2 regions of the Asticcacaulis excentricus CB 48 genome follow, and region 2 is predicted to be linked to the other one. Evidence: predicted binding sites of a transcription regulator. Region 2 holds the regulator's gene; the other holds the start of a gene.
The links. The regulator HrcA, encoded in region 2, represses chaperone genes, less so after heat shock. The targets are predictions, from matches to a motif close to GTTAGCANTCNNNNNNNNNGANTGCTAAC.
Positions count from the first base shown of each region.

Region 1: groES (co-chaperone GroES) is a predicted target of HrcA. The motif match lies at 9,154-9,182, and genes of this name have one in related genera.

Region 1 is NC_014816.1:1,236,608-1,248,297, forward strand. Features, by position in the region: gene ASTEX_RS05880 (DUF4112 domain-containing protein) at 1-317, shown strand, start outside; tRNA gene ASTEX_RS05890 (tRNA-Thr) at 1,279-1,353, opposite strand; gene ASTEX_RS20490 (hypothetical protein) at 1,471-1,614, shown strand; gene murA (UDP-N-acetylglucosamine 1-carboxyvinyltransferase) at 1,734-3,035, shown strand; gene ASTEX_RS05905 (DUF2948 family protein) at 3,091-3,543, shown strand; gene ASTEX_RS05910 (UPF0262 family protein) at 3,546-4,001, shown strand; gene ASTEX_RS05915 (porin family protein) at 4,297-4,824, shown strand; gene infA (translation initiation factor IF-1) at 4,998-5,219, shown strand; gene ASTEX_RS05925 (Maf family nucleotide pyrophosphatase) at 5,252-5,824, shown strand; gene ASTEX_RS05930 (ribonuclease E/G) at 5,854-6,831, shown strand; gene groL (chaperonin GroEL) at 7,137-8,780, opposite strand; gene groES (co-chaperone GroES) at 8,832-9,122, opposite strand; gene ASTEX_RS05945 (endonuclease/exonuclease/phosphatase family protein) at 9,262-10,089, opposite strand; gene ASTEX_RS05950 (TraB/GumN family protein) at 10,319-11,272, opposite strand; gene ASTEX_RS05955 (helix-turn-helix domain-containing protein) at 11,338-11,574, opposite strand; gene ASTEX_RS05960 (hypothetical protein) at 11,576-11,690, opposite strand, start outside.
Region 2 is NC_014816.1:52,314-64,003, forward strand. Features, by position in the region: gene ASTEX_RS00195 (efflux RND transporter periplasmic adaptor subunit) at 1-842, opposite strand, end outside; gene gshB (glutathione synthase) at 1,477-2,433, opposite strand; gene rsmI (16S rRNA (cytidine(1402)-2'-O)-methyltransferase) at 2,807-3,658, opposite strand; gene ASTEX_RS00215 (hypothetical protein) at 3,695-4,297, opposite strand; gene hemW (radical SAM family heme chaperone HemW) at 4,345-5,487, opposite strand; gene ASTEX_RS00225 (non-canonical purine NTP pyrophosphatase) at 5,475-6,086, opposite strand; gene ASTEX_RS00230 (DUF2975 domain-containing protein) at 6,205-6,726, shown strand; gene ASTEX_RS00235 (helix-turn-helix domain-containing protein) at 6,723-6,932, shown strand; gene rph (ribonuclease PH) at 6,936-7,688, opposite strand; gene ASTEX_RS00245 (hypothetical protein) at 7,878-8,177, shown strand; gene ASTEX_RS00250 (hypothetical protein) at 8,197-8,517, opposite strand; gene hrcA (heat-inducible transcriptional repressor HrcA) at 8,638-9,726, shown strand; gene grpE (nucleotide exchange factor GrpE) at 9,747-10,343, shown strand; gene ASTEX_RS00265 (dienelactone hydrolase family protein) at 10,404-11,339, opposite strand; gene dnaK (molecular chaperone DnaK) at 11,640-11,690, shown strand, end outside.

The DNA.
Region 1 (11,690 bases), 1.2 Mb from region 2:
TGCTGAGTGGGTTTCGCGCCCGCATTAGTCCGGTCGCCTGGGTGCAGGCGGCGGTCGTTCTGGCGCTCGATCTGGGCATCAGCGGACTGGAGGAGGTCGCGCAACTTATCCTCCCGTTTTTCCCGGTGGGGGCGGTGGCGGATACCCTGTATCAGGGGCACCTCTACGCCTCGCACATCGTGCAAAAGGACATCGAAAAAACGCTTTACATCGAAGAGAGCGGCCGCGAAGCCCACGCGTCGGGCCGACACCAGGGGAATCTGGCGACGATGAAGGCGACCAAAGGGAAAAAGCGCCTCGTTTATCTTCTGCCCTGAAGTCGATCCTCGCCGCTCAGCTATCGCGGATACTGACAGGCTTCCCTTCCGTTGAGGTCCAAACGTGTCCTTGCAAAACGCCCCTCCCTTGGCCTGCCCTTGTTTCGAGCGGGGCGGGCATAAAAAGCACATACCCCGCAATGAACGCCTTTGGCGGCCTGATGTCCTCGCTCAGGCCCGCGTCAAGCAACGCGCGGTCACCATAAAGCCTGCCACATTGCATGTGGGCGGCGCGCTTATATGCTGCCCGAAGGCGCATCTGGGGTGGCCTGGGATGACCTCCCACTGGTGACTCTTCCGTCCATCAAGGCCGCGACTGGTCCCTTCTCAGCCTGCCCGACGCGGCGCGCGTGACCATCGGCTTTATGCAGGTTCAAGCCACCTTGTACGCCTTACAAAACCTTTGGCGTTTGGATTAGCGCGACAGCAGTTGTGACCAACCGTCTTTTGATCAGTAGGCGACAGGTCCTGTTCAACTACGCCGGGGGCGGTTGTCACTCTCAGTGGCAACAAGCCTGTAGGGACTGAGGAGGTCGGCCTTGTTTTTCAACTGCCTTTTCGTCGCGCGGCTTGCAGTGGACCTTGAGCTCGGACTTCTGACGCCCAAGGCTTCGCTCCAAGGGTCGTGCTTCATATCGTTTAGCCGGTGGATCGGCCTACGCTGCGCCACAGGGTTGATAGGTATGGGCCGGGAAGGCCCTAAAGCAATTTGCGTGTTTGTGCAGTAGATGCGCGATATTCTCAGCGCGGGAGGACTTGTATCAGCAAGCTATGGTATCTTCAGCTAGGACGAGCGGGAAGATAAGGTTTCGATTCGGACACCGGACGCGCCCCGATGTCATTCTGTCTGCCATGCAACTGGGCGTGCGTTATGACGAATTGATCCAGTTTTTGCTTAAATATTTTTAGTGGCAAGCCCCGGATATGGCGAAGGCCCGGTCGTTTCAGAACCGGGCCTTCATGGTGCCGTATGGCAGGATTGAACTGCCGACCTCAGCCTTACCAAGGATGCGCTCTACCACTGAGCTAATACGGCTAAACCGGTGTGAAGACCGGCTGAGGACGCGGCTAATACCCAAACCGAGGCGAAACGCAAAGCGAAAAGTGCATTTTTCGCTCGCTTTTTGTGGATGGAACGCTAAATCACCGGCCTATGAGCGACTCTCCGAATAAAAACCCCAGGGACGAGAAGGCCGAGCGCCTCAATGCCGCCCTGCGCGCCAATCTCCAGCGGCGCAAAGCTGCTGCCCGCCGTCCTGAGCCCACACCGATCCGTAAGGACGACGCGAAAAACTAGCTGTTGCACCTGCGGCCCGGTGATGTAGAACGCGAAATCCATTTCATTTCCAAAGCTCTGAATCGGGGCGGCCCCGTCGGCAGAAATGAAAGTTCAGACATTCGGATCAGGCGTACTCAATGGATCGTATTGCGTTGGAAGGCGGCGTGCCGCTCAAAGGGGACATTCCCGTCAGCGGAGCCAAGAATTCCGCGATCAAGCTGATGGCGGCGTCGCTGCTGACTTCAGAGCCGGTGCGCCTTACCAATATGCCGCGTCTGGCCGACACCCGCCTGCTGGGCCGCCTGCTGCAACGCTTTGGTACGCAGATCACTGAAACTAACGGACCGGACGGGCATCAGGAAACCCTGCTGCACACCCCGGAAATCACTTCGGCCTTTGCACCCTACGATCTAGTTCGTCAGATGCGCGCGTCGTTCAACGTGCTGGGGCCGCTTCTGGCGCGCACGGGTCATGCTAAGGTGTCCCTGCCGGGCGGCTGCACCATCGGCGCGCGCCCGGTCGATCTGCACCTCAAAGCGCTGGAGGCGCTGGGGGCGCATATAGACATGCACGAAGGCTATGTCTTCGCGCAGGCGCCGCGCGGCCTCAAAGGGGCTGAGATTGAGTTCCCCTTCGTTTCGGTAGGCGCGACCGAACACGCCCTTATGGCCGCCGCTTTGGCGCACGGCACTACAGTGTTTAAAAATGCTGCCTGTGAGCCGGAAATCGTCGATCTGGCTGAATGCCTTAACGCCATGGGCGCGAAGATCACCGGGGCCGGGACGCCAACCATCGTCATCGAAGGCGTCGCTTCGTTAAAGGGCACCGACTGGGCAGTGATCTGCGACCGTATCGAAGCCGGCACCTACGCGCTGGCCGGGGCGGCCATGCCGGGCAGTGAGGTACGCCTGACGAAGGTGCGCCCGGAACTGATCGGTATTCTGCTCGACAAGATGCGTCAGGCGGGCTGCGAGATCGAAACGACGGCAGATACGGTGACGATCCGTCGAGGTCAGGAGCGCCTGAAAGCTGTCGATATCACCACCGAAGTCTATCCGGGCTTTGCCACCGACCTTCAGGCGCAGTTCATGGCCCTGATGACCTTGGCGGAAGGTGAGTCCACGGTGCGCGAAACCATCTTTGAAAATCGCTTCATGCACGTGCCGGAACTGGGGCGTCTGGGTGCCAATATCTCGGTCCTGCACGGGGGCGAAGCGAAGGTGACGGGCGTTGAGGAACTGCGCGGGGCGCAGGTCATGGCAACCGATCTGCGTGCTTCGGCCTGTCTTGTCATTGCTGGTTTGGCGGCGCGCGGTGAGACGGTCGTCAACCGGGTCTATCACCTCGATCGCGGCTTCGAGAACCTTGAGGGCAAGCTTTCCGCCTGCGGGGCCAATATCCGCCGTATCAAGGGCAATGACCCGATCGAGGAAGAATAAGCCAAATGCCAAAACGTGTGCACCGGTTTTTGGATAGGAGGCGTTGAGATTACGGATGTTCGGGTGGTTTCACAAAAAGCCGAAACCGCTCCGTCTTCTCGCGCAGAGCGAAGAGGACGTGGTGCCGTTGAGCGCGCTGTTGCAGGATGCGGCCCTGCGTGGCGAAGACGTGCGTTACGACGCCCGCGCTCGCGCTCTGACCCTGCGTTTCAATCGCTTTTGCCATGAACACAAGAGCCGCACGCCTCTGCGTGCCGCCTGTGCGTTGCAGATCGGCTCGATCACAGGCCTTCGGTCGCGAGGTTTCGACGTGCATCACCCGCCGCAGGGCATGACCATTCTGCATCTGGCCACCGAACCGCTCGACGCGCCGGCCTGCCACCTCTATCTGCGCTTTGCGGGCAAGACCGCTGCCGAGCTGAAGATCGAGGTCGAGGCCGTCGATCTTCTGCTTATGGACCTCGCAGCGCCTCACCGCGCCCGTTCGACCCCTAGCCATCCGGTGTAATTATGAAACTGGCCCGTATCGACATCGACTCCGACAGCCTGGCTTCGCCGTCTCCGGAAGTGGAGCATGAGCGTCAGGTCGCCATGTTCGACCTGATTGAAAAAAACAGCTTCAAACCCGAAGGCGGTTCGGCGGAAAAATACGATCTACGCCTGGCCTATGAGGATGGGCGGCTGGTGTTTGATGTGTCGGGCGAGGGCTATGCCAAAAAAATCATGCTATCCTTCACGCCGCTCAAGCCGATCATGAAGGACTACGCCATGATCTGCGAAAGCTACTATGAGGCGCTGAAAAATGCCACGGTGGGGCAGATTGAGTCGATCGACATGGGCCGTCGCGGTATCCATAATGATGGAGCAGAACTGCTAACCGAACGTCTGGCCGGCAAGATTGAGATCGATCACGAAACCGCACGACGTCTGTTTACCCTGATCCATGCCCTGCATCTGCGAGGCTGATGTCGTATGCTGAGGTGCAGAATTGGGGTGTGGCTGAAAAACCCCGGAACACCTAATTCGTCGGAAATGAATGATCGTTCATTTTGAGTTCATCAAGATGGCGGTTTTGCCGCAATCTCCTATTAAATTTATGTTTTTCTTGTAAAAAAGTCCAGAAATGGCCTTTGAGGCGGCCCAATGCGGCCCCTTTGCGGAGCGATTGTCTTGTGGTCGCTGGAGCCTCAGCTCCGGTCGGCGCAACAAAGAGTGCGGTTCATGAAAATCGCACGGCACACGAAGACAATAGGAGTTCACTATGAAGACCATGCTCATGGCTACTGCCGCTTTGGCTGCCGCTGCTTTCGGCGCGTCCACGGCTTCCGCGCAATCCCTGTCGCAGCCCGAGGTGTATGGCTCGATCGGTGCGACCGCCACGAATAACAACGAGTCCGACTCTAGCCTTAACTCGATGAATGCGCGCCTCGGCACCAAGCTGACCCCGCACTTCGGGCTCGAAGGCGAACTGGCCGCCGGGACCAACGGCGACACGACCAATACGGGCCGTTACAAGCTGACCAATAAGAAGGCCGCCTACGCCGTGGGCTTCCTGCCGGTTTCGGACCGCGTTGAGCTGATCGGCCGCGTGGGTGTTTCGGACACCAAGCTGAAAAACTACAACAACTCGCCGATCGCCGAAGATGGAACGGCGCTGGATGTTGGTGTCGGAGCGCAGATGAAGCTCAATGACGCCTACGCCATCCGAGGCGACTATACCCGCTCGGCTTTCAAGGATGATCGCGGAAATGCCGACAACCTGTCGGTCAGCGTGGTTCGGAAGTTTTAATTTCTACCCTGCAAGCTAACCAAGGATTGGCGGAGTTCCGAAAGGGGCTCCGCCTTTTCATACGCGCTTTCCCTCTTTCCACTTAACCCGTTTGGGTATAAAGGGAGCGCCACTGATTTTCATGGGCGACATCGCATGACGATTCGCCCTTTTCCCTTTCCATGTGGGGCCGAATGGCAAAAGAAGAACTGTTGGAGTTTGCGGGTACCGTTGTCGAGCTTCTGCCGAACGCGACATTCCGCGTGACGCTCGAAGACTCGGGGCATGAAATCATCGCGCACACTGCGGGCAAGATGCGCAAGAACCGCATCCGCGTGCTGGCTGGCGACCGTATCATGGTTGAAATGACGCCCTATGACCTGACTAAGGGCCGCATCACTTATCGGTTCAAATAAGTGTTGGCCGCTTTAAGTAAGGGGCGCGCCTGATGCTGCCCCTTATTCTGGCCAGCTCCAGTCCTCGCCGTGTGGACCTGCTCGCCCAGATCGGCCTGAAACCCGATCGTATCCTTCCCTCCGATATTGATGAAACGCCGCTGAAAAGCGAGACCCCGCGCGAACTGGCCGGGCGGCTGTCGCGCGCCAAGGCCGAAGCCGTAGCGGCGCTGGTTACGCAGCCCGCCTATATTCTGGCCGCTGATACGGTGGTAGGGGTGGGGCGGCGCATATTGCCCAAGGCGGAAACGGATGCCGAAGTTCGCGCCTGTCTCGAACTGATGTCCGGCCGCAGCCATCGCGTCTATACTGGCGTCGCGCTGGTCTCGCCTAAGGGTCTGTCAGCGCGGGTGGTCGAAACCCGTCTGCAATTTAAACGCCTGAGCGCCGAAGAGATCGACGCCTATATTGCTTCCGGCGAAGGTCTAGGCAAGGCGGGCGGCTACGGTATTCAGGGCCGCGCCAGCGCCTTTGTCATTCACCTGATCGGCTCCTTTCCTTCGGTGGTGGGGCTGCCGACGTTTGAGACCCTGCAACTGCTGCGCGGCGCGGGTTACAGGGGGTGAAACTGTATGGTGAACAGCGGTTTGGTCTGATGCGTGCCTGTTTGGCGCGCGACGGGCTGCCGCTGCTCTATGCTGAAGGTCCGGCGCTGGATACATCCCTAACCCTGTGGGGAACGCGTTCGGTGGCTCGGCTAACCGCCAAATCGGGGCGGATCGGCTTCCTTAAACTCGCCGATGGTCAAGAGGCCATGACTGATCTCAGCGACCCCAATGCCCTGAACGAAGGTACGGCAGTCGAGGTCGAAATCGCCGCTGAAGCTCGTGCCGACAAATTGCCCCGTGTCCGCCTGCTGGGTGTCAGCGATGGGCCGCCACGTCGCCTGTCGGACCCGTTGGGGCTGATGGAGCGCCTGAAACAACAGGCGCGGCGCCTGATTGACCCTCAGGTCCGGTTTGAGCCCGCCGAAGACCCCGATGCCCTCGATATTGCCGAGGCGCAGGCGACCCAGCCCAGTTTCGACCTGCCCGGCGGCGGTTATCTGTCCATAGAGGCGACGCGCGCCCTGATCGCGTGCGATATCGACATGGGGCGTGCTGGGGAAGGGATGATCCACACGCCACGTCAGGCCGCCAAACGCCTCAATGAGGTGGCGGTTGAAGAGTTGGTACGCCGTCTGCGCCTGTCCAATCTGGCGGGCCTGGTGGTGGTCGATCTGATCGGCAACAAGCATAATGGTGAGAAGCTGACCGGATTGGTGCAGTCCGCCTTTGCGGCCGAGGGGCGAGCCATCGCCTGCGGGCCGATTACCCGCTTTGGGACGCTGGAATTCAGTCGGCCGTGGGGCGCACAGCCCCATATGGAAGAGACGCCGCTGAGGGCCGCACGGCGGCTCCTGTGGCGCGCCGTGGCCGAAGCCCGTTCGGATGTCGGTGGCCGCCTCCGGTTGCGCGCGCCAGGCCCGGTGGCCGATCAGGTGCGCCAGTGTCTGAAAGACAGCCTTGACCCGCTGACACCACGCCTCAGCGTCGAAACATCGTCGATAACCGAGGTGGTTCCACTGCCGTAATGGTTCCGCAGACCTCTCGGGACGCGTTGAGAAGAGGCCCTATAACTCTCGGTCGCACTATTTTCCGGTACATTCCCCGCGCCTCTGTTTGTTTGGAGAGAAGGCCTGATGATTTTGATCCGCCATATGAAAGCCAGCCGCAGGTCTGCATTTACAGCGAAGTGACGAAAAAAAAGAGCGGGTCGTGAGACCCGCTCTTTCTACATAGTATTGGGAGATTTTGCGACGGGGGCGACCCGAGCAAAACATTATCGCTATGGACCTTTGTCCACGTCCCGATCCGCAGGAACGGGACGTGAGCCAAATTAGAAATCCATACCGCCCATACCGCCCATGCCGCCGCCAGGCATAGCCGGGGCCGCTTCTTTCTTCGGGGCTTCGACCACGGCGGCTTCCGTCGTGATCAGCAGGCCCGACACCGAGGCCGCGTCTTGCAGAGCGGTACGCACAACCTTGGCCGGGTCGATGACGCCATCGGCCACCAGGTCCACGTACTTTTCGGTCTGAGCGTTGAAGCCGAAGTTGGCATCGTTCGATTCCAGCACCTTGCCAACAACGATCGAGCCTTCGACGCCCGCGTTTTCCGAGATCTGACGGATCGGCGCCTGCAGGGCCTTGCGCACGATGGCGATACCGGCGGTCTGGTCGTCATTGTCACCGGTCAGGTCGGCCAGCTTCTTCGACGCCTTCAGCAGAGCCGTACCACCGCCCGGAACGATACCTTCGTCCACGGCCGCGCGGGTCGCGTTCAGGGCGTCATCGACGCGGTCCTTCTTTTCCTTCACTTCGACTTCGGTCGAGCCGCCGACGCGGATGACCGCGACGCCGCCGGCCAGCTTGGCCAGACGCTCTTGCAGCTTTTCCTTGTCGTAGTCCGAGGTGGTTTCTTCGATCTGTTGCTTGATCTGAGCCACGCGGCCTTCGATTTCCGCCTTTTCACCGACGCCATCAACCACGGTGGTGGTTTCCTTGGTGATCGTCACCTTCTTGGCGCGGCCCAGCATGTCGAGAGTCACGGTCTCAAGCTTGATGCCGATGTCTTCGGAGATCACCTGGCCGGCGGTCAGGATGGCGATGTCTTCCAGCATGGCCTTGCGGCGGTCACCGAAGCCCGGAGCCTTGACGGCGGCGACGCGGAGGCCACCACGAAGACGGTTGACGACCAGCGTGGCCAGAGCCTCGCCTTCGACGTCTTCGGCGATGATCAGCAGCGGGCGGCCCGACTGAACCACGGCTTCGAGGATCGGCAGGATGGGTTGCAGGGTCGAGATCTTCTTGTCGAAGATCAGGATGTACGGGTCTTCGAGGACCGCTTCCATCTTGTCCGGGTTGGTGACGAAGTAGGGCGACAGGTAGCCGCGGTCGAACTGCATGCCTTCGACGACGTCCAGTTCGGTTTCGGCGGTCTTGGCTTCTTCGACGGTGATGACGCCTTCGTTGCCGACCTTGGCCATGGCGTCAGCGATCATCTGACCGACTTCGGTGTCGCCGTTGGCCGAGATGGTGCCGACCTGAGCGATTTCCGAGTTCGAGGTAACGGGCTTGGACGAGGCCTTGATTTCGGCGATGGCGACGGCCACGGCCTTGTCGATACCGCGCTTCAGGTCCATCGGGTTGCGGCCCGAAGACACCGACTTCAGACCTTCGACGGCGATGGCCTGAGCCAGAACCGTGGCAGTCGTGGTGCCGTCACCGGCCTTGTCGTTGGTCTTGGAAGCGACTTCGCGGATCAGTTGCGCGCCCAGGTTTTCGAACTTATCGGCCAGTTCGATTTCCTTGGCGACCGACACGCCGTCCTTGGTCGAGCGCGGCGCGCCAAACGACTTTTCAAGGATGACATTGCGGCCCTTGGGGCCAAGCGTGACTTTCACGGCATTGGCGAGGACATTGACGCCGCGCAGGATCTTGTCGCGCGCGTCCGAGGAAAACAGTACGTCTTTAGCAGCCATTTCGGGTGTTCCTTTGGTTGCGTATTATCAGAATAGGGGCGACAGAGCGGATTAACGCTCGACCACACCCAGGATGTCGGATTCTTTGAGGATCAGCAGGTCTTCGCCGTTCAGCTTGACCTCGGTGCCGCCCCACTTGCCGAACAGAACGCGGTCGCCGACCTTTACGTCCAGAGCGACTTGCTCGCCCTTTTCGTTGCGGGCGCCCGGCCCGACAGCGACGACTTCGCCTTCTTGCGGCTTTTCCTTAGCCGTATCAGGGATGATGATCCCGCCCTTGGTCTTGGCTTCTTCTTCAACGCGCTTCACGAGAACGCGGTCGCCCAGCGGACGAAAGCTCATATGATGTCTCCGATGTTATTCAGATGGATGTGTTAGCACTCAGTATGCCTGAGTGCTAACGCGCCCCTGAGTTAGGGTTGCGACCGCAGAGAGTCAAGAAGCGGCGAAGCGGATTCGTGTGAAATTTTTTCGCCGGAATTTATTTCAGCTCGATATCGGCCACGATAGGGAAGTGATCGGAAATGACCTTGCCCGAATAGCTGTCGGTCAGGGTGGCGAAGCTCTTAACCATCAACGTCCGATCCACAAAAATATGGTCGATAGCCTCGCCGTCCGTCTGGCGGATATCAAAGCCATTGAAGGTGCCGGTCGGTCCAAAACGGCGGGTGCTGGCGACGCGGCTGTCTTTCAGCGGGCTCGTTTCGGCGGTGAAGCGTTTATACGGCGCGCTGCCCATACCGGTATTGAAATCGCCCAGCACGATCAGGTGCGCGCCCGGCACGGGCGGCAGGCTCAGAATCTGCACAGCACAGTTTTCGCGCGCCTTGACGCCCACGTGGTCGAAATGGGCATTGCGAACATCAAAGACCTGCCCGCTGCGTTTATCCTTCAAAATAAGGCGCGTGATGGTGCGCGGGAAGGCGGCATCGGCGTCTTTCGAGGGGGTGTCGGGCGTCTGACCGCACCACTGAGTCGTCGCTGATACCTTCTCAAAGCGGTCGCGGCGCCAGAAGACGGTCGTGCTTTCGCCCGACTTGGCCCCATCATCGCGGCCGACGCCGTAATGGTCATAGTCTCCAAGGGCTTGCGACAGGTCATCGACCATCGGCAACAGCGCCTCCTGCACCCCCAGCACATCGGGCGCAAGGAAGGCGATCTGCGCCGCCATGCGCGGGCCGCGCTCCGGCCACGGTGGCACGTCCTGCGGATTAGCGTAGCGGATATTGTAGCTCATCAGGCGCAGGGGCTCGGCAGAGGCGGGCGAGGCGACAAGCAGCGCGGCAGCAAGTAGGGGCAGCAGTTTCATAGGGTTAGTTTATGGCGCGGCAGGCGCGGGGTCCAATGACATTCATATGACGTTTTTGAGCCGAGCTAACGTTTCACGCGGCTACTCTTTCACATCCCCACTTGTGGGGAGGTGGCGGGCGATGTCGCGCCGTAGGGGTATCTTTTCGGCAGGGGTATACCCCTCCGCCTCGTAAACTCGGCACCTCCCCATACAGTGGGGAGGAGGGAAATCGTGAAGTCACCTCAGTCTAGAGCGAGGGCGTGGTTACGGTCGCACCCTGCTGCTCCAGTTGTTGCAAGGCGCCTCCGGGGGTGAGAAGCGCTGACAAGGGCAGCACAATCAGGGACTTACCCGGCGTTCCTAAGGCAGTATTGATCGCGCCCACCGTCTGTTCGACCGACTGCCCCAGCATGGCCTTGGTCGAAGGCGCGCCTTCGAGACAGGCAAGAAGTGCTGAATCCGGCGACAAACGCTGCACGGCCTTGAGATCGCCAATGGCCCAGGCTTCGGTGGCGGCGCGGGCGTTCTTTATGGCAAAGTCAATCTCATCCAGCGTGGCCGCGACGCAATGCGCCTCTTGCTGCGTGCTAAAATCATCGATGCGCCCCAGGGTCTTGGCCACTGAGAAGCTGCCTGATGGCTTGGTTTTCAGCTTCTGGGCCTTGGCGAAACGCAGCAGCGTCTTTTCCGGGTCGCGCGTGGCAATCCCCGCCTTGTCATAAATATCCTCGCGCAGGGTGGCCGCTGCCCAGATGGGCGACAGTTTCTTGTACTTTTCGCGGTCCAGACCGTAGGCATCGGCCAGTGTATAGAAACGCTTCGACAGATCGGCTGGCAAGACCTCATCGAGCTTTTTGCCCAGCGGCAGGCGACGATCCATCAGCAGCCGCGCACCGCCGATCAGTCCGCCCTTAGCCTCTGGCGCGGTAAGCAGCACATTCGACAGGCCGATGACCCGCTCGACACGTTTGGAATCCCACGGGATGCGCTTGGTCATCACGGGCATGGCCCCCAGCACATAGACCTCGCTGTCGTCCTTGCGCACGCGCCACAGGGCGGGGCCGGGCAGGCGGGCCGTCACCACCACGTCGGTAATCCATTGATCGCCGTCCTGCATGGGGTGCGCTTCGCTGATCGTTTCCTGCGCGAAGGCCGCGGGCGCATTCAGGATCAGCGCAGCGAGACAAACGGATTTGAACATAGCGGGGCTCCTCTTCGGAGAGTCATTTGAGTCCTAACTCCGTGACCGCAATGGGGCGCGTCCGCTCAGTCGCCGCCCTTTGCTGTCAGATCAGCCTCGTCGGGGAGGTATGCCATGATGTCGCCCGGCTGACAGTCCAGCAGGAAACAAAGTTTTGACAAGGTATCAAAACGCATGCCCTTCACCTTGCCGGTGCGCAGCAGTGACATCTGGGTTTCCGAGATGCCGACCTGCGCCGCTAAATCCTTTGCGCGCATCTTGCGCCGCGCCAGCATCACATCAAGCGTTACATTGACCGGCATATCAGACGTACTGCTCCAGTTCCGCCGACAGGGCCTCGCGCGCCACCTGCAGCGTGCGGATACGCTGGCTTAGGCTAAACAGGATCAGGCCCAGACCTACAAAGATAAGGGTCAGC
Region 2 (11,690 bases):
GTCGAGGTGGTTGTGGTGCTGGCATCGGGTTCAAAAGCCGTATTTGCCGGCTCAATTGTGCGGAGCGTGGCGTAGTACTTTCGGGCGGGGTCTCCCAGTATGGTAAAGTACACTTTCATACCGGCCTTGACCTTGATCACGTCCGCCTCAGAGATTTCGGCCTTCACGGTCATCTTGTTGAGAGCCCCGAGCACGACGATCGTAGGGGCGGACTGGTTAGCGTTGACGGTCTGACCCTGCTTCGTGACGATGGAAATCACGGTGCCGTCCATGGGGGCCGTGATACGCGTGTACCCCAGATTAACGTTCGCCGTATTGACCGACACCTTAGCTGAAGCCACCTGCGCTTTGATGGCGCTTACGCTGCTTTGCGCACTGCGGTACTCCGCCAGAGCCGCGTCATAATCCGCCTTCGAGCCTGCATCCGCCATAAATAGCGTCTTTTGCCGCTCATACGCGGCCTGCTTCTGAATGAGTGTCGCTTCGGCGGAAGCCTGCTGGGCCGTTACATTATTAAGGTTGGCTTGTGCCGTGAGAAGATTGTTTTTTTGGCTGGCCGAATCGATCTCCGCTATGAGGTCGCCCTGTTTGACCTGTTGCCCCAGTTCGACATGAAGCTTGACGACCTGACCCGAAACCTGCGCACCTACGCTCACCTGACGAAAAGGCTCGAGCGTGCCGGACGCGAGGACTGTCTTCTCGACATTTCCGATCGCGACGGGCTCGGCCAGAAATTGCGGGGGTTTTTCCTTTTGCAGAAAAATGATCCAGATCAGGCTAAGCACAATCAACCCGACTGTGACACTACCTATGACGAGGGTGGCTTTGGAGTGCAGCTTCATATCTTCTGGCTTAGCCGACAATATGTACCTTTTTAGTTCAAAGATGACATATTCCTCATCGCACGCGGAAAATCAGGACAAGGCTTGCAACGGTCCTACGCCCTGACACCTATTATCCGCTCGCTTAACCTTTCGGATGGCGTCCGCCTGAAAGTAACCTGCTGGCCGCTCTGGATACCCCTCCAGCCACCTACCTTTTAAACTTTCCAACTGATGCATAGACAAGTACCGGCATCTTTCAACGCGGACCTGGTCCGCCTGGATGATCAAAAGGCCGGGTCGCTCAAAGCCCTCTGGATGATGGCATTTCGGCTTCACGCTGGCGCAAGGTGGTTACTCGACGTGTCTTGCAAACCCATCACCCTAGAGCCTGATTGTCGGGTGATTGCCCCTCCTCGCGACGCAACCCGCCTTCACCCCGCTGACGCGGTGATTGTCCTAGGCTTAGGCATCATGTCTTTCAAGTCGCAGTAAGGAAACGCCAAAGCCGTCACCTTACGCAAATCTTATCCACACCCCACGGAATGAATTTAGACAAATCATGAACAAAGATAGAACAGAATGGCACAAATGCACATAACTGTAATATAAGACCTGGCGTAACCACGAAATCTCGGATATTTTCCTTTAAATTCTACACCTTGGCTGTGGACAGCTTACGTTCCACCACGCTCCATAAAGCGTCCCCGGCATCGATGCCGTCAAAGGCTTTAAGCTGCACCGCACCCGTGGGCGAGGTCACGTTGATTTCGGTAAGATAATCGCCAATGACGTCAAGCCCCACAAAGATCAGACCCCGTTCACGCAGAGCCGGTCCCACCGCCGCACAGATTTCCAGATCACGGGGCGTCAGCGTCGTGGGGGCCGCCGTGCCGCCAACGCGCAGGTTGGAACGCACGGCATCCTTTTGAGGTACGCGATTGATGGCCCCGACCACCTCACCATCGACCAGAATGATACGCTTGTCGCCCGCCGAGACTGCCGGGATGAACTTTTGCAGCACCAGAGGCTCACGGCCAATCGCCGCATGCAGTTCGATCAGGGCGTCAAGATTGCGGTCATCCGCCTTGAGCTTGATGATGCCGCCACCGGCCGCCCCATGCAGGGGTTTCAGGATCACATCGCCGTGGCGTTGCTGAAAATCCCGCAGGGCCTCAGGATCGGCGCTGATCAAGGTCGGCGGTTGGAGGCCCTGAAAATGCTGAGCGAACAGCTTTTCCGGACAATCCCGCACGCTGCGTGGATCATTGACGACCAGGGTCTTCGGATGGATCATTTCCAAAAGATAGGTGGCGGTAATATAGGCCACGTCGAATGGCGGGTCCTGACGCATCAGCACCACATCGACATCGCTACCCAGATTAAGTTTCTGATGCGTCCCCGCCGTAACGTGGTCGCCCTTGACCGGCCTAAGCGTTACCTTACGCGCACGGGCAAAAATTTTGCCATCTTCCAACGAGAGGTGTTGCGGCTCGTAGACCCACAGTTCGTGTCCGCGCGCCTGCGCCGCCATCATCAGCAGGAAGGTCGTATCCCCGGCGATATTGATGTTTTCGATGGGGTCCATCTGGACGGCAACGCGCAGGGTCATAGGGCTATCTCTCGCTTCTTGCCCCCTATGTATAGAGCCTGAGCGGCAGCACAAGGGGACCGCAGTGAGATTCCATCGGCAAAAGCCTCGCGCAGCTGGCGCACTTGGCGTGGCGCCACGAAATAGAGATCACCCTATATAGGGAGTTGGGCCGGTCAGGGGCTTGCGCAACGGGGTAGCGCTGTTTGGCGTCAATGACGTCAAGGCGTTGGCCGCGCAAGCTAGAAGGGCGGTTTTCACCTTCCTAGGTTTAGACCAAACTCTAAAATGCAGTGGCCGGCCAAAAAGGAGATGGAGGGGCGCGCCATTGGCTCAGATGCCCGCGTTTGTGTAGCCTAGGGGCGGTGGTCAACCTCCTGGGCGCGGCGCTATGTCATTTCAAATCCAGCGCCCGCTTGTAGATAACCTTGCGCGGCAGGTCGAACTTCTGCGCCAGCAAAGCCGCAGCTTCGGACGGCGGCAGGGTTTTCAACGCGTCAATTATGGCCGCATCCAGATCGTCGGCAGAGGTTGCCTCGGCCTGACCCGGCCCGATCAGCACCACAATCTCGCCCTTCGGTTCTTGAAGTTCGCGACAGTCGATCAGTTCACCGAGCGTGCCGCGCACGCAGGTTTCATAAAGCTTAGTCAGTTCGCGGCACACGGCAGCCGGACGCTCGCCCAGAACGGCGCGCATATCGCTCAGAGACTCGTGAAGGCGGGGACCGGTTTCAAAGAAAACGACTGTCGATTCAAGGGCCTTAAAATCGGACAGAAAGGTCTTCCTAGCTGATGATTTGTTGGGCACAAACCCTGCAAACATAAAGCGGTCTGTCGGCAATCCGGCCAGACACAGAGCCGCCATCACCGCCGAGGGACCCGGGATAGGATGGACCCGTGCGCCCGCTTCCAACGCTATGTTGACCAGTCGGAACCCCGGATCAGACACCAGAGGCGTCCCGGCATCGGAGACCTGGGCCACGATCTCACCGGCGTGCAGGCGGGTCAGGATTTCCGGAATAACTTGCGGCCCCGAATGGTCATCGTAGCGGATCAGCTTTTTCTTGAGGTCATAGGCCGATAGCAGCTTGCCCGTCACCCGTGTGTCCTCGCACAACACCACGTCGGCAGCGCGCAGCACGTCAAGCGCGCGCAAGGTGATGTCGCGCAGATTACCGATCGGCGTGGCAATGATATAGAGCCCCCCTTCGACAGGGCGGGGCTGTGGGGCAAAGAAATCGCTCATGCCCCTATCTGGCGCATGGGCCGCCGTTTGGAAAGCCTAAATAATGCCCGCGCAGGTACGCGCCAGTGCCTTGCGCCGCGCCACACTCAGCTCCAGGCCCGTGACCTTCCAGTCGAGGCCGTTGCGCGACACCACCAGATAGTCGTCACCGCTGATACGGTACTGGCGCGCCGCAAAGCTGCCGTAACGGATGCGCGGATCGGGTTTCCAGTTAAGTTTGGCCGGTTGCGGTTTTAGGTATTTGAGCAGGGTAACAAACCCCTGCGCCTCGCCGGCCGTCTGGGCACACAGGTGCAGGTCGATGGTCTTTTCGGGTTCCGGCTCAGGGGCGGGTTTTTGTTTGCCACCAAGTAGCGACGCGCCCTTGTCCCACATCCGTTGCAGCAAGCCTCCCTTTTGTTCGGCAGGCTTTGGTGCCGCAACGGGGACCACCTCATAAGGGGCGATGTCGCTGTAGAGGCGGTTGGTGATAGACGTGCCGTCGATAAGGGGTTCGACACGGGACACCTTACCGGAACTCGCATAGGTCAGAGTGTCGATGGCCACGACCTGCGCCCGATAGACATCCCAACACACAAGACCGCCGATGACGACCACCAAAACCGTCAAAACGATCAGAATTCTGCGCCATTTGTGCATGGGAAGCCCCCTATCTACCTCTTGTTTACGCGGCAAAACGGCAAAAATTATGACAAAAGCTCCAGGAGCAGCCGGTCGAGTACAACCCGGCCCTTCGGCGTAGCGCGTAGACGCTCCCGCGTCGCTTCGAGAAAGCCCCCGGCAATCAGCTCATCGCTTTTGTTCAGCGGCAGCCCGGCAATGCGTTCAAGCCGCACACCTTCAATCAGACGCAACCCCAGCATCAGCGCCTCTTCGCTGGCCTCTTCGGGTGATAAGGGTTCGCGCGTCACGCTGTGGCCGGTTTCGCGGACACGCGCGATATAGGCTTTGAGATCAGGCTCAGCGACCGTGGCGTGACGCGCCTTGTCAAACGTCAGGCGACCATGCGCGCCTGGTCCTATGCCCACATAGTCCACGCCTTCCCAGACGTTTATATTGTGCTTCGAACGCGCCTCTTTACCACGTGCATGGTTGGACACCTCATAGGCCTCATAGCCCAGTTCGGTCAGAACAGACTGGGTTTGATCATAGAAGGCTTCACCCCGTTCCGGGTCGGGAATGCGTAACTGCCCTCGCCGGGCTGCCCGCCCGAAGGCGGTCTCGGATTCGATAGTCAGTTGATAGGGCGAGATATGTTCGACACCCAGATGGGCCGCCCGCCGCAGCTCATCTTCCCAGTTTTCAAGACTTTGGTCTGGCAGGGCGTAGATCAGGTCCAGCGACACCCGGTCAAACACAGACAGGGCTGTCTCTAATCCCATGAGCGCTTCGCGTGCCGAATGATTGCGCCCCAGAAAACGCAGCGCCGCGTCATTCAGCGACTGGATCCCGATCGACAGGCGGTTAATGCCCGCCGCCTGAAAGGCGCGATAACGGGCGATTTCGGCATCCGTCGGATTAGCCTCCAGCGTGATTTCGATATCATTAGTAACCGGAAACAGGGTTTTAGCCTCGTTGATCACAGCCGCCACCCAGTCGGGCTTCATCAGCGAAGGCGTACCACCGCCAAAAAAAACCGAGACCAGACGACGCGGCCCCAGCCACGACGCCTGCATCCTCAGATCGGCACGGATCGCCTCAAAGAGGGCATTTTGTGTGTCGGCCTGACCACGATCGCGCGTTACATTGAAATCACAATAGGGACAGATGCGCGAACAGTACGGCCAGTGGATATAGAGAGCGACGGGGGCGGATGTCAGAACAGCCATGCCTTCAACTGTTCGAAGGCCAGATGGCGGTGGCTGAGGCTGTCTTTCAGCACGTCATCCATCTCGGCATAGGTGATCTCATAGCCATCCGGCTGAAAGATGGGGTCGTAACCGAATCCCTTGTCGCCGCGCGGGGCGACAATATTGCCATGCACCACGCCTTCGAAGACGACCGCGTGGCCTTCGGGCCAGGCGACGGCCAGAGCCGAAGTAAACCACGCCCGCGTGGAATAGGTCTCGGGATTATGGACCTCCGCCTGAATCATCTTGTGGTGGATGATTTCCATGGCGCGCGGAAAATCCTTCTGCGGCCCGGCCCAGCGGGCGCTGTAAATACCCGGATCACCATTTAAGGCGGCGATGCTCAGGCCTGAATCGTCGGCCAGAGCCGGCAGACCCGCCGCCATTGCCGCATGGCGCGCCTTGAGGATGGCATTGCCGATAAAGCTGTTTTCCGTCTCATCCGGCTCCGGAAGACCCAGACTGCCCGCCGAGACAACCTCAAACCGGCCATTGAGTAGGCTGTCGATTTCGCGCGCCTTGCCCGGATTGTGGGTAGCGGCAATCAGCTTCTGACCGGCAACAAGCGAAATCGACATGAGAAGTCTCCGTTTGCGGACTGTGTAGCCTATGCTGCGCGCAATGAAAAAGCCGTAATTTGGCGATGACCATTTTTTGTGGCAGAGATCGTTTTCATTCCTCGGCATAGGATAGCTCATGCGTTTTCTGGGCCCGCGTTCGATTTCCAGCCTGCTCAAGACGGCCCTCGATGTCGTCTATTACGGCCTGTTCGCTATGATCGTAGCCGTGGGGATCGCCGCCTTGTGTTTGTTGTCAGTGCCAACGCTTGCCGCCGAAGTGATGGCGCGCATGAAGATGGTGGCGCAGATCAACGGCACGCAGCAGGCGATCCTTATGCTGGCCTTCGCGGTGTCACTCTCAGGCTATCTGCTGATCATGCGTTGGACACGACAGGTTTTTCGCACCCTGGCCGAAGGTGATGTCTTCCACCCGGACAATACGCTGCGCCTTCGCTGGATCGGCTTCGGACTGGCCGGAGTAGAGCTTTATTCCTATGCGTCGCGCGCTCTGGCTGAGGCCATACTTAAAATGCCGGTGGAGCCCGTCTATGGGATGCGGGCTGTGACGGCATGGTTTTCGGTGCTGGTCGTCTTCGTTTTGGCCGAAGTGTTCAAGGAAGGGGCGCGGCTGAGGGCCGAAGCCAATCTGACCATATGAGTGTAACCATCTGTCTGAGCGAGCAACTGGCGCGGCGGCGTTTGTCTCTGGTCGAACTGTCCGACCGGACAGGGATCGCTGTGCGGCATCTGGAATTGCTGCGCGATCAGAAGGCCGTGGCCGTACGGCTGCGCACTCTGGAATCGCTGTGCCGGGCGCTCAACTGCACGCCCGGCGATCTCTTGGTCATAAAGGACGAAGAATAGGTTTTACTTGCCCGCCGCCTCGCGTTGCAGGGCAAACAGTTCCGTCGCCCCTTGGGTCGCCAGGTCGAACAGGGTGTTGAACTCGTCGCGTGAGAAGCCGCGCTTTTCGCCGGTAGCCTGAATTTCAACGATGTGCCCTGAACCGGTCAGCACAAAGTTCGAATCCGTCTCTGCAGTCGAATCCTCGTCGTAGTCGAGGTCGAGCACCGGCACATTTTCAAAGACGCCGCAGGACACGGCCGCGACCTGATCAATAATCGGGCTTGCGGAAATCAGCTTCTGCTCCAAAAGCTTGTCGCACGCCAAAGATAAGGCCACCCAGGCCGCGGTGATTGAGGCGCAGCGTGTCCCACCATCGGCCTGAATCACATCGCAATCGAGCGTAATCTGGCGCTCACCCAGCGCCTTGAGATCGACGACAGCGCGTAACGAGCGCCCGATCAGGCGCTGGATTTCCTGCGTGCGGCCCGACTGCTTGCCGGCAGCGGCTTCTCGGCGCGAACGGGTGTGGGTCGAACGCGGCAACATGCCGTATTCCGCCGTCACCCAACCCTGCCCCTTGCCCTTCAGGAAGGGCGGTACGCCCTGTTCCACCGACGCCGTGGCCAGCACCTTGGTATGGCCCACCGTGATCAGACACGAGCCTTCGGCATAACGCGTCACACCGGTTTCCAGCGTCACCTTGCGTAACTGATCCGCCTGACGGTTGGACGGGCGAAAGGTTTTCAAGGCGTTCAGGGCGTCGAATTGCGACATGGCGTGGACCTCCATTAGATGCGGACGTGCCTACCAGCATAGGTTCGCTTCGGCAAAGGTTTTTGTCTCAGGCCCCCTAAACACGAATATAAACACAAGAGGCCGACTTAAATCCGCCCTCCAATGTCGCCAAACCCTATCGTTGACTCGTCGCTTGCCACAGCTATTGTGACAAAAAAAGGAGGGGTCATGTCGGGGGATATTGTCTCTTTAACCGTCGTACAGACTGACTATACGCCGTTCTTACTGAGCCTGTTTGCAGGCTGGATCGTTTTGTTTGTCGGGGTCTTAATCCGAGGTCGGCGCTTTGCGTTTTTTGCCCTTCCGCTGGGGATTGCAATCCCACTGGCCCACCTTGCTCTGGCAGGCTTATGGAAAAGTCTCCTCGTTTTCGAAATCGTGGCTTGGAATGCGACCTATTGGCTTATTCCCGGCCTGATGGTGAGCGGCCTTGGCCTGTTAATCCGACGGGTATCCGCGAACACCTAAAGCGCACTGCAGCCGTTATCTAATCCCGCTTTTCGTCGACCTTGCGCGAGACCTTGCAGTCTTTATCAACGCAGGCATAGGTGTTGCCGTCCTCATCGACCGGCTCCTTGCCCTTGTCTTTCAGCGACTTGGTGACGCGCCAAGGTCCTCTGAGGGGCTCAAAATCACTGGTTTTAGCTTTTGGTTTCGGCTTGTACGCACTGGGGATTTCGCTCGTCGCAGTGTCGGTACGCGTTTTGAACACGGGGGGCTTGGTCAGGGTCACTACGTCATTGGCCTGAGCGATACCGGCGCCCATCAGCGCCACCACCGCGACCGTCATAAAGACTTTTTTTTGCATCAAAACCTCCCCGTTCAGGTGTCCCTATGCAGCCCTGCAATCGTGGCAATTTGGCGGCAAATGCGACGCCTCATGCGAAGCCTCTTCACAAGCGCGCAAAGGCTTCTATATCCTTATGTCATGAAGACATCGCTCTCGACCCTGATGAGTGGCACGGCCTCGCTGACCGAACTGGACACGCGGGCGCGTGAGGTATTTCGTCAAGTCGTCGAGTCTTATCTAGAAACCGGGGAGCCGGTGGGGTCGCGCACCCTGTCGAAGGGTGGAATTGCCCTGTCCCCGGCGTCGATCCGCAACACCCTGTCCGATCTCGCCGAACTGGGCCTGCTCAGTGCGCCACATATTTCCGCCGGGCGTATGCCAACGCATCAGGGTCTGCGCCTGTTCGTAGATGGCCTGCTGGAGGTCGGCGACGTGGCCCAGGACGCCAAGCGCGAGATCGAAGCACGCCTGACAGCCAGAGGCATGACCTTTGACAGCGCCCTGCGCGAAGCCTCGAACCTGCTGTCGGGGCTGGCGGGTGGGGCGGGTGTGGTCATGACGCCTTCGTTTGAGGCCGGGGTGCGTTATGTCGAATTCATCAAGCTGGCCCCTGATCAGGCGCTGGCGGTGCTGGTTTTCGATGACGGGCGGGTCGAAAATCGACTGATGACGCTTGATCCGGGGGTAACGCCTGCCGACCTGATCGAAGCCTCCAACTATCTCAGTACGCGCCTTAGGGGGCGCACGCTCAGCGAGGCCGGGCACGACCTGCGCGCCGAGCTTGAGGCCGAGCGTCAACTCCTCAATGAGGCGGCAACCGGTCTTATCGCACGCGGACTGGCCGCCTGGGCGGGCGGCGAGACGGATAAGCGTGCCTTGATCGTGCGGGGGCAGGCCAATCTGCTGGAGGCTTCGGCACTTGAAGACCTGGAGCGGGTGCGCGCCCTGTTCGAGGACCTGGAAGAAAAGGAAGAGCTTATCAACCTGCTCGACAATGTGCGTTCGGCACAGGGGGTAAGAATTTTTATCGGATCAGAATCGAAACTGTTTTCTTTGTCCGGTTCGGCTGTTATTGCAGCGCCCTATATGATGGGCGGTCAGACCCAGAAGGTCGTCGGCGCCATCGGCGTCATCGGGCCCGCCCGGTTGAATTATGCGCGCATCATCCCACTTGTGGATTACACCGCGAAAATCCTCGGCCGCCTGCTGGAGCAGGAACGGCCCTAACCCACAGAGTCTAAAGAGTAATGAGCGAAGAACATACTGAACAAGACGCCCCGTTCGCCAATGACGCCATCGACACGCTGAACGCGGCGCTGGAGCAGCTTCAGGCCGAAAACGCCGCACTCAAGGAGCAGGCGCTGCGATATGCTGCCGAGGCCGAAAACGTCAAACGCCGCGCCGAGCGCGAAATGAATGACGCGCGCGCCTATGCCATCCAGCGCTTTTCGCGCGACCTTCTGGGCGTGGCCGACGTGCTGCAACGCGCGCTTCAGGCTGTCCCGGGGCAGGTCGAAGACCCGGCGTTCAAAAACTTCGTCTCCGGTATCGAGATGACGGAAAAGGAACTGGCCGGGGCCTTTGAAAAGAACGGTGTCAAGAAAATTGCACCGCTCAAGGGCGACAAGTTCGATCCCAACTTCCATCAAGCCGTGATGGAGCAACCTTCCACTGAGGTTGAGGGTGGCAGCGTCCTGATGGTCATGCAGGCGGGCTATGAACTGTTCGGCCGCACGATCCGCCCTGCCATGGTCGTGACAGCGGCCAAAACGGCCAGCGCCGCCAACGGGGCTTATAATGGCAGCGATACCGCCTCTGGCGGCACAGTCAATACGCAGGCGTAACAGACGAAATACCTCCCCGCTTGCGGGGAGGTAAACTGACCTGTCTGACGGGAATTTGGCTTACAAATATGTCCCGAACCACTTGAGCAATTCGGCCCAGCCTTCCTTTGCGGCTGTCTCGTTATAAAGGGCGCGGTAGTCGGCATGGAAGCCGTGCTTGGCGTCCTTATAGACCTTGATATAGCTGGGGGTCTTACCAGACGCTTTGAGCGCTGCGTTCATGCGCTCAACACTTTCCAATGAAATACCGCCGTCCTGACCGGCATAGAGACCCAGAACCGGGCGACGCAGCCCGGAGGCGCGGTCGATCGGCCACTGACGGTCTTCCTTGCCGAGGAAATCGGTCGCCGCCGGACGCTCCAGACGCCCGTACCATGCCACGCCCGCCTTGATGTCAGGGATGGAAGACGCCGCCATCCAAGTTACCGCGCCGCCCCAACAGAAACCGGTAATGCCGATGCGCGAGGTGTCGGCGAACTTTGTCTTGCCGAACACGCCCTTTGACTGTCCCACATCGGGGTTGGTTTTCAACCAGGCGATCAGGGTTTTCAGATCGCCCATCACCTGCTCATTGGTCGCGGTTTCGACCAGCTTGCGGATTTCGGCCGTGTCTTTCAAAGCTGCCGCATTGCCCTTGCGCGCGAAAGGATCAAACGTCAGGGCCACATAACCTTGATATGCCAGGCGGCGACAGACATCGCGCAGGTAGTCGTGCAGTCCGAAGATCTCCGGGACGACCAGCACCACTGGACGTCGCTTGGCGTCCTGGGGCAAGGCGATATAGGCGGGGATAGCGTAGTCGCTATCGGTCGGCACTGTCAGGTCTTTAGCGATCAGACCGGTCGAAGGCGTGGACACGGGTGATTGGGCCGCGGCGGTCCCGGCGCCCAGTGCATAGCCCGCAAAGAACAACCCGGCTATGCCGCGGCGACTGACGTGGAAATCCTGCGGTTCGCTCCCTTCGGGGCGCGTAAGGGGCAGAGTGTTCATGGTCATCGGCAAGTCTCCCGGCATCTGTCTTTGTATGGCCTACCTAACAACAGGAGTAGGGCCACTGCAATACGGACCGTTTTTATGACCGCGTTTTGAAAAACCCTAAAAATATTGCCAGCATTGCCGGGGCCCCTCTTGCAGGCCGCCATGCGCCCCTTATATCGGTTGCAGATTTGGGGGCGCCGAAATCAACGGTGGCTTCCAAAATTGGTAAAATTCATCTCACCGGGGATGGACAAGCGGGGTGCTTATCTTCAAAAGGCCTCAAAAGCCCATTGCCTTAAACGGAGTAAATCTGGACTCATGGCTAAAATCATCGGTATCGACCTTGGTACGACCAATTCGTGCGTCGCC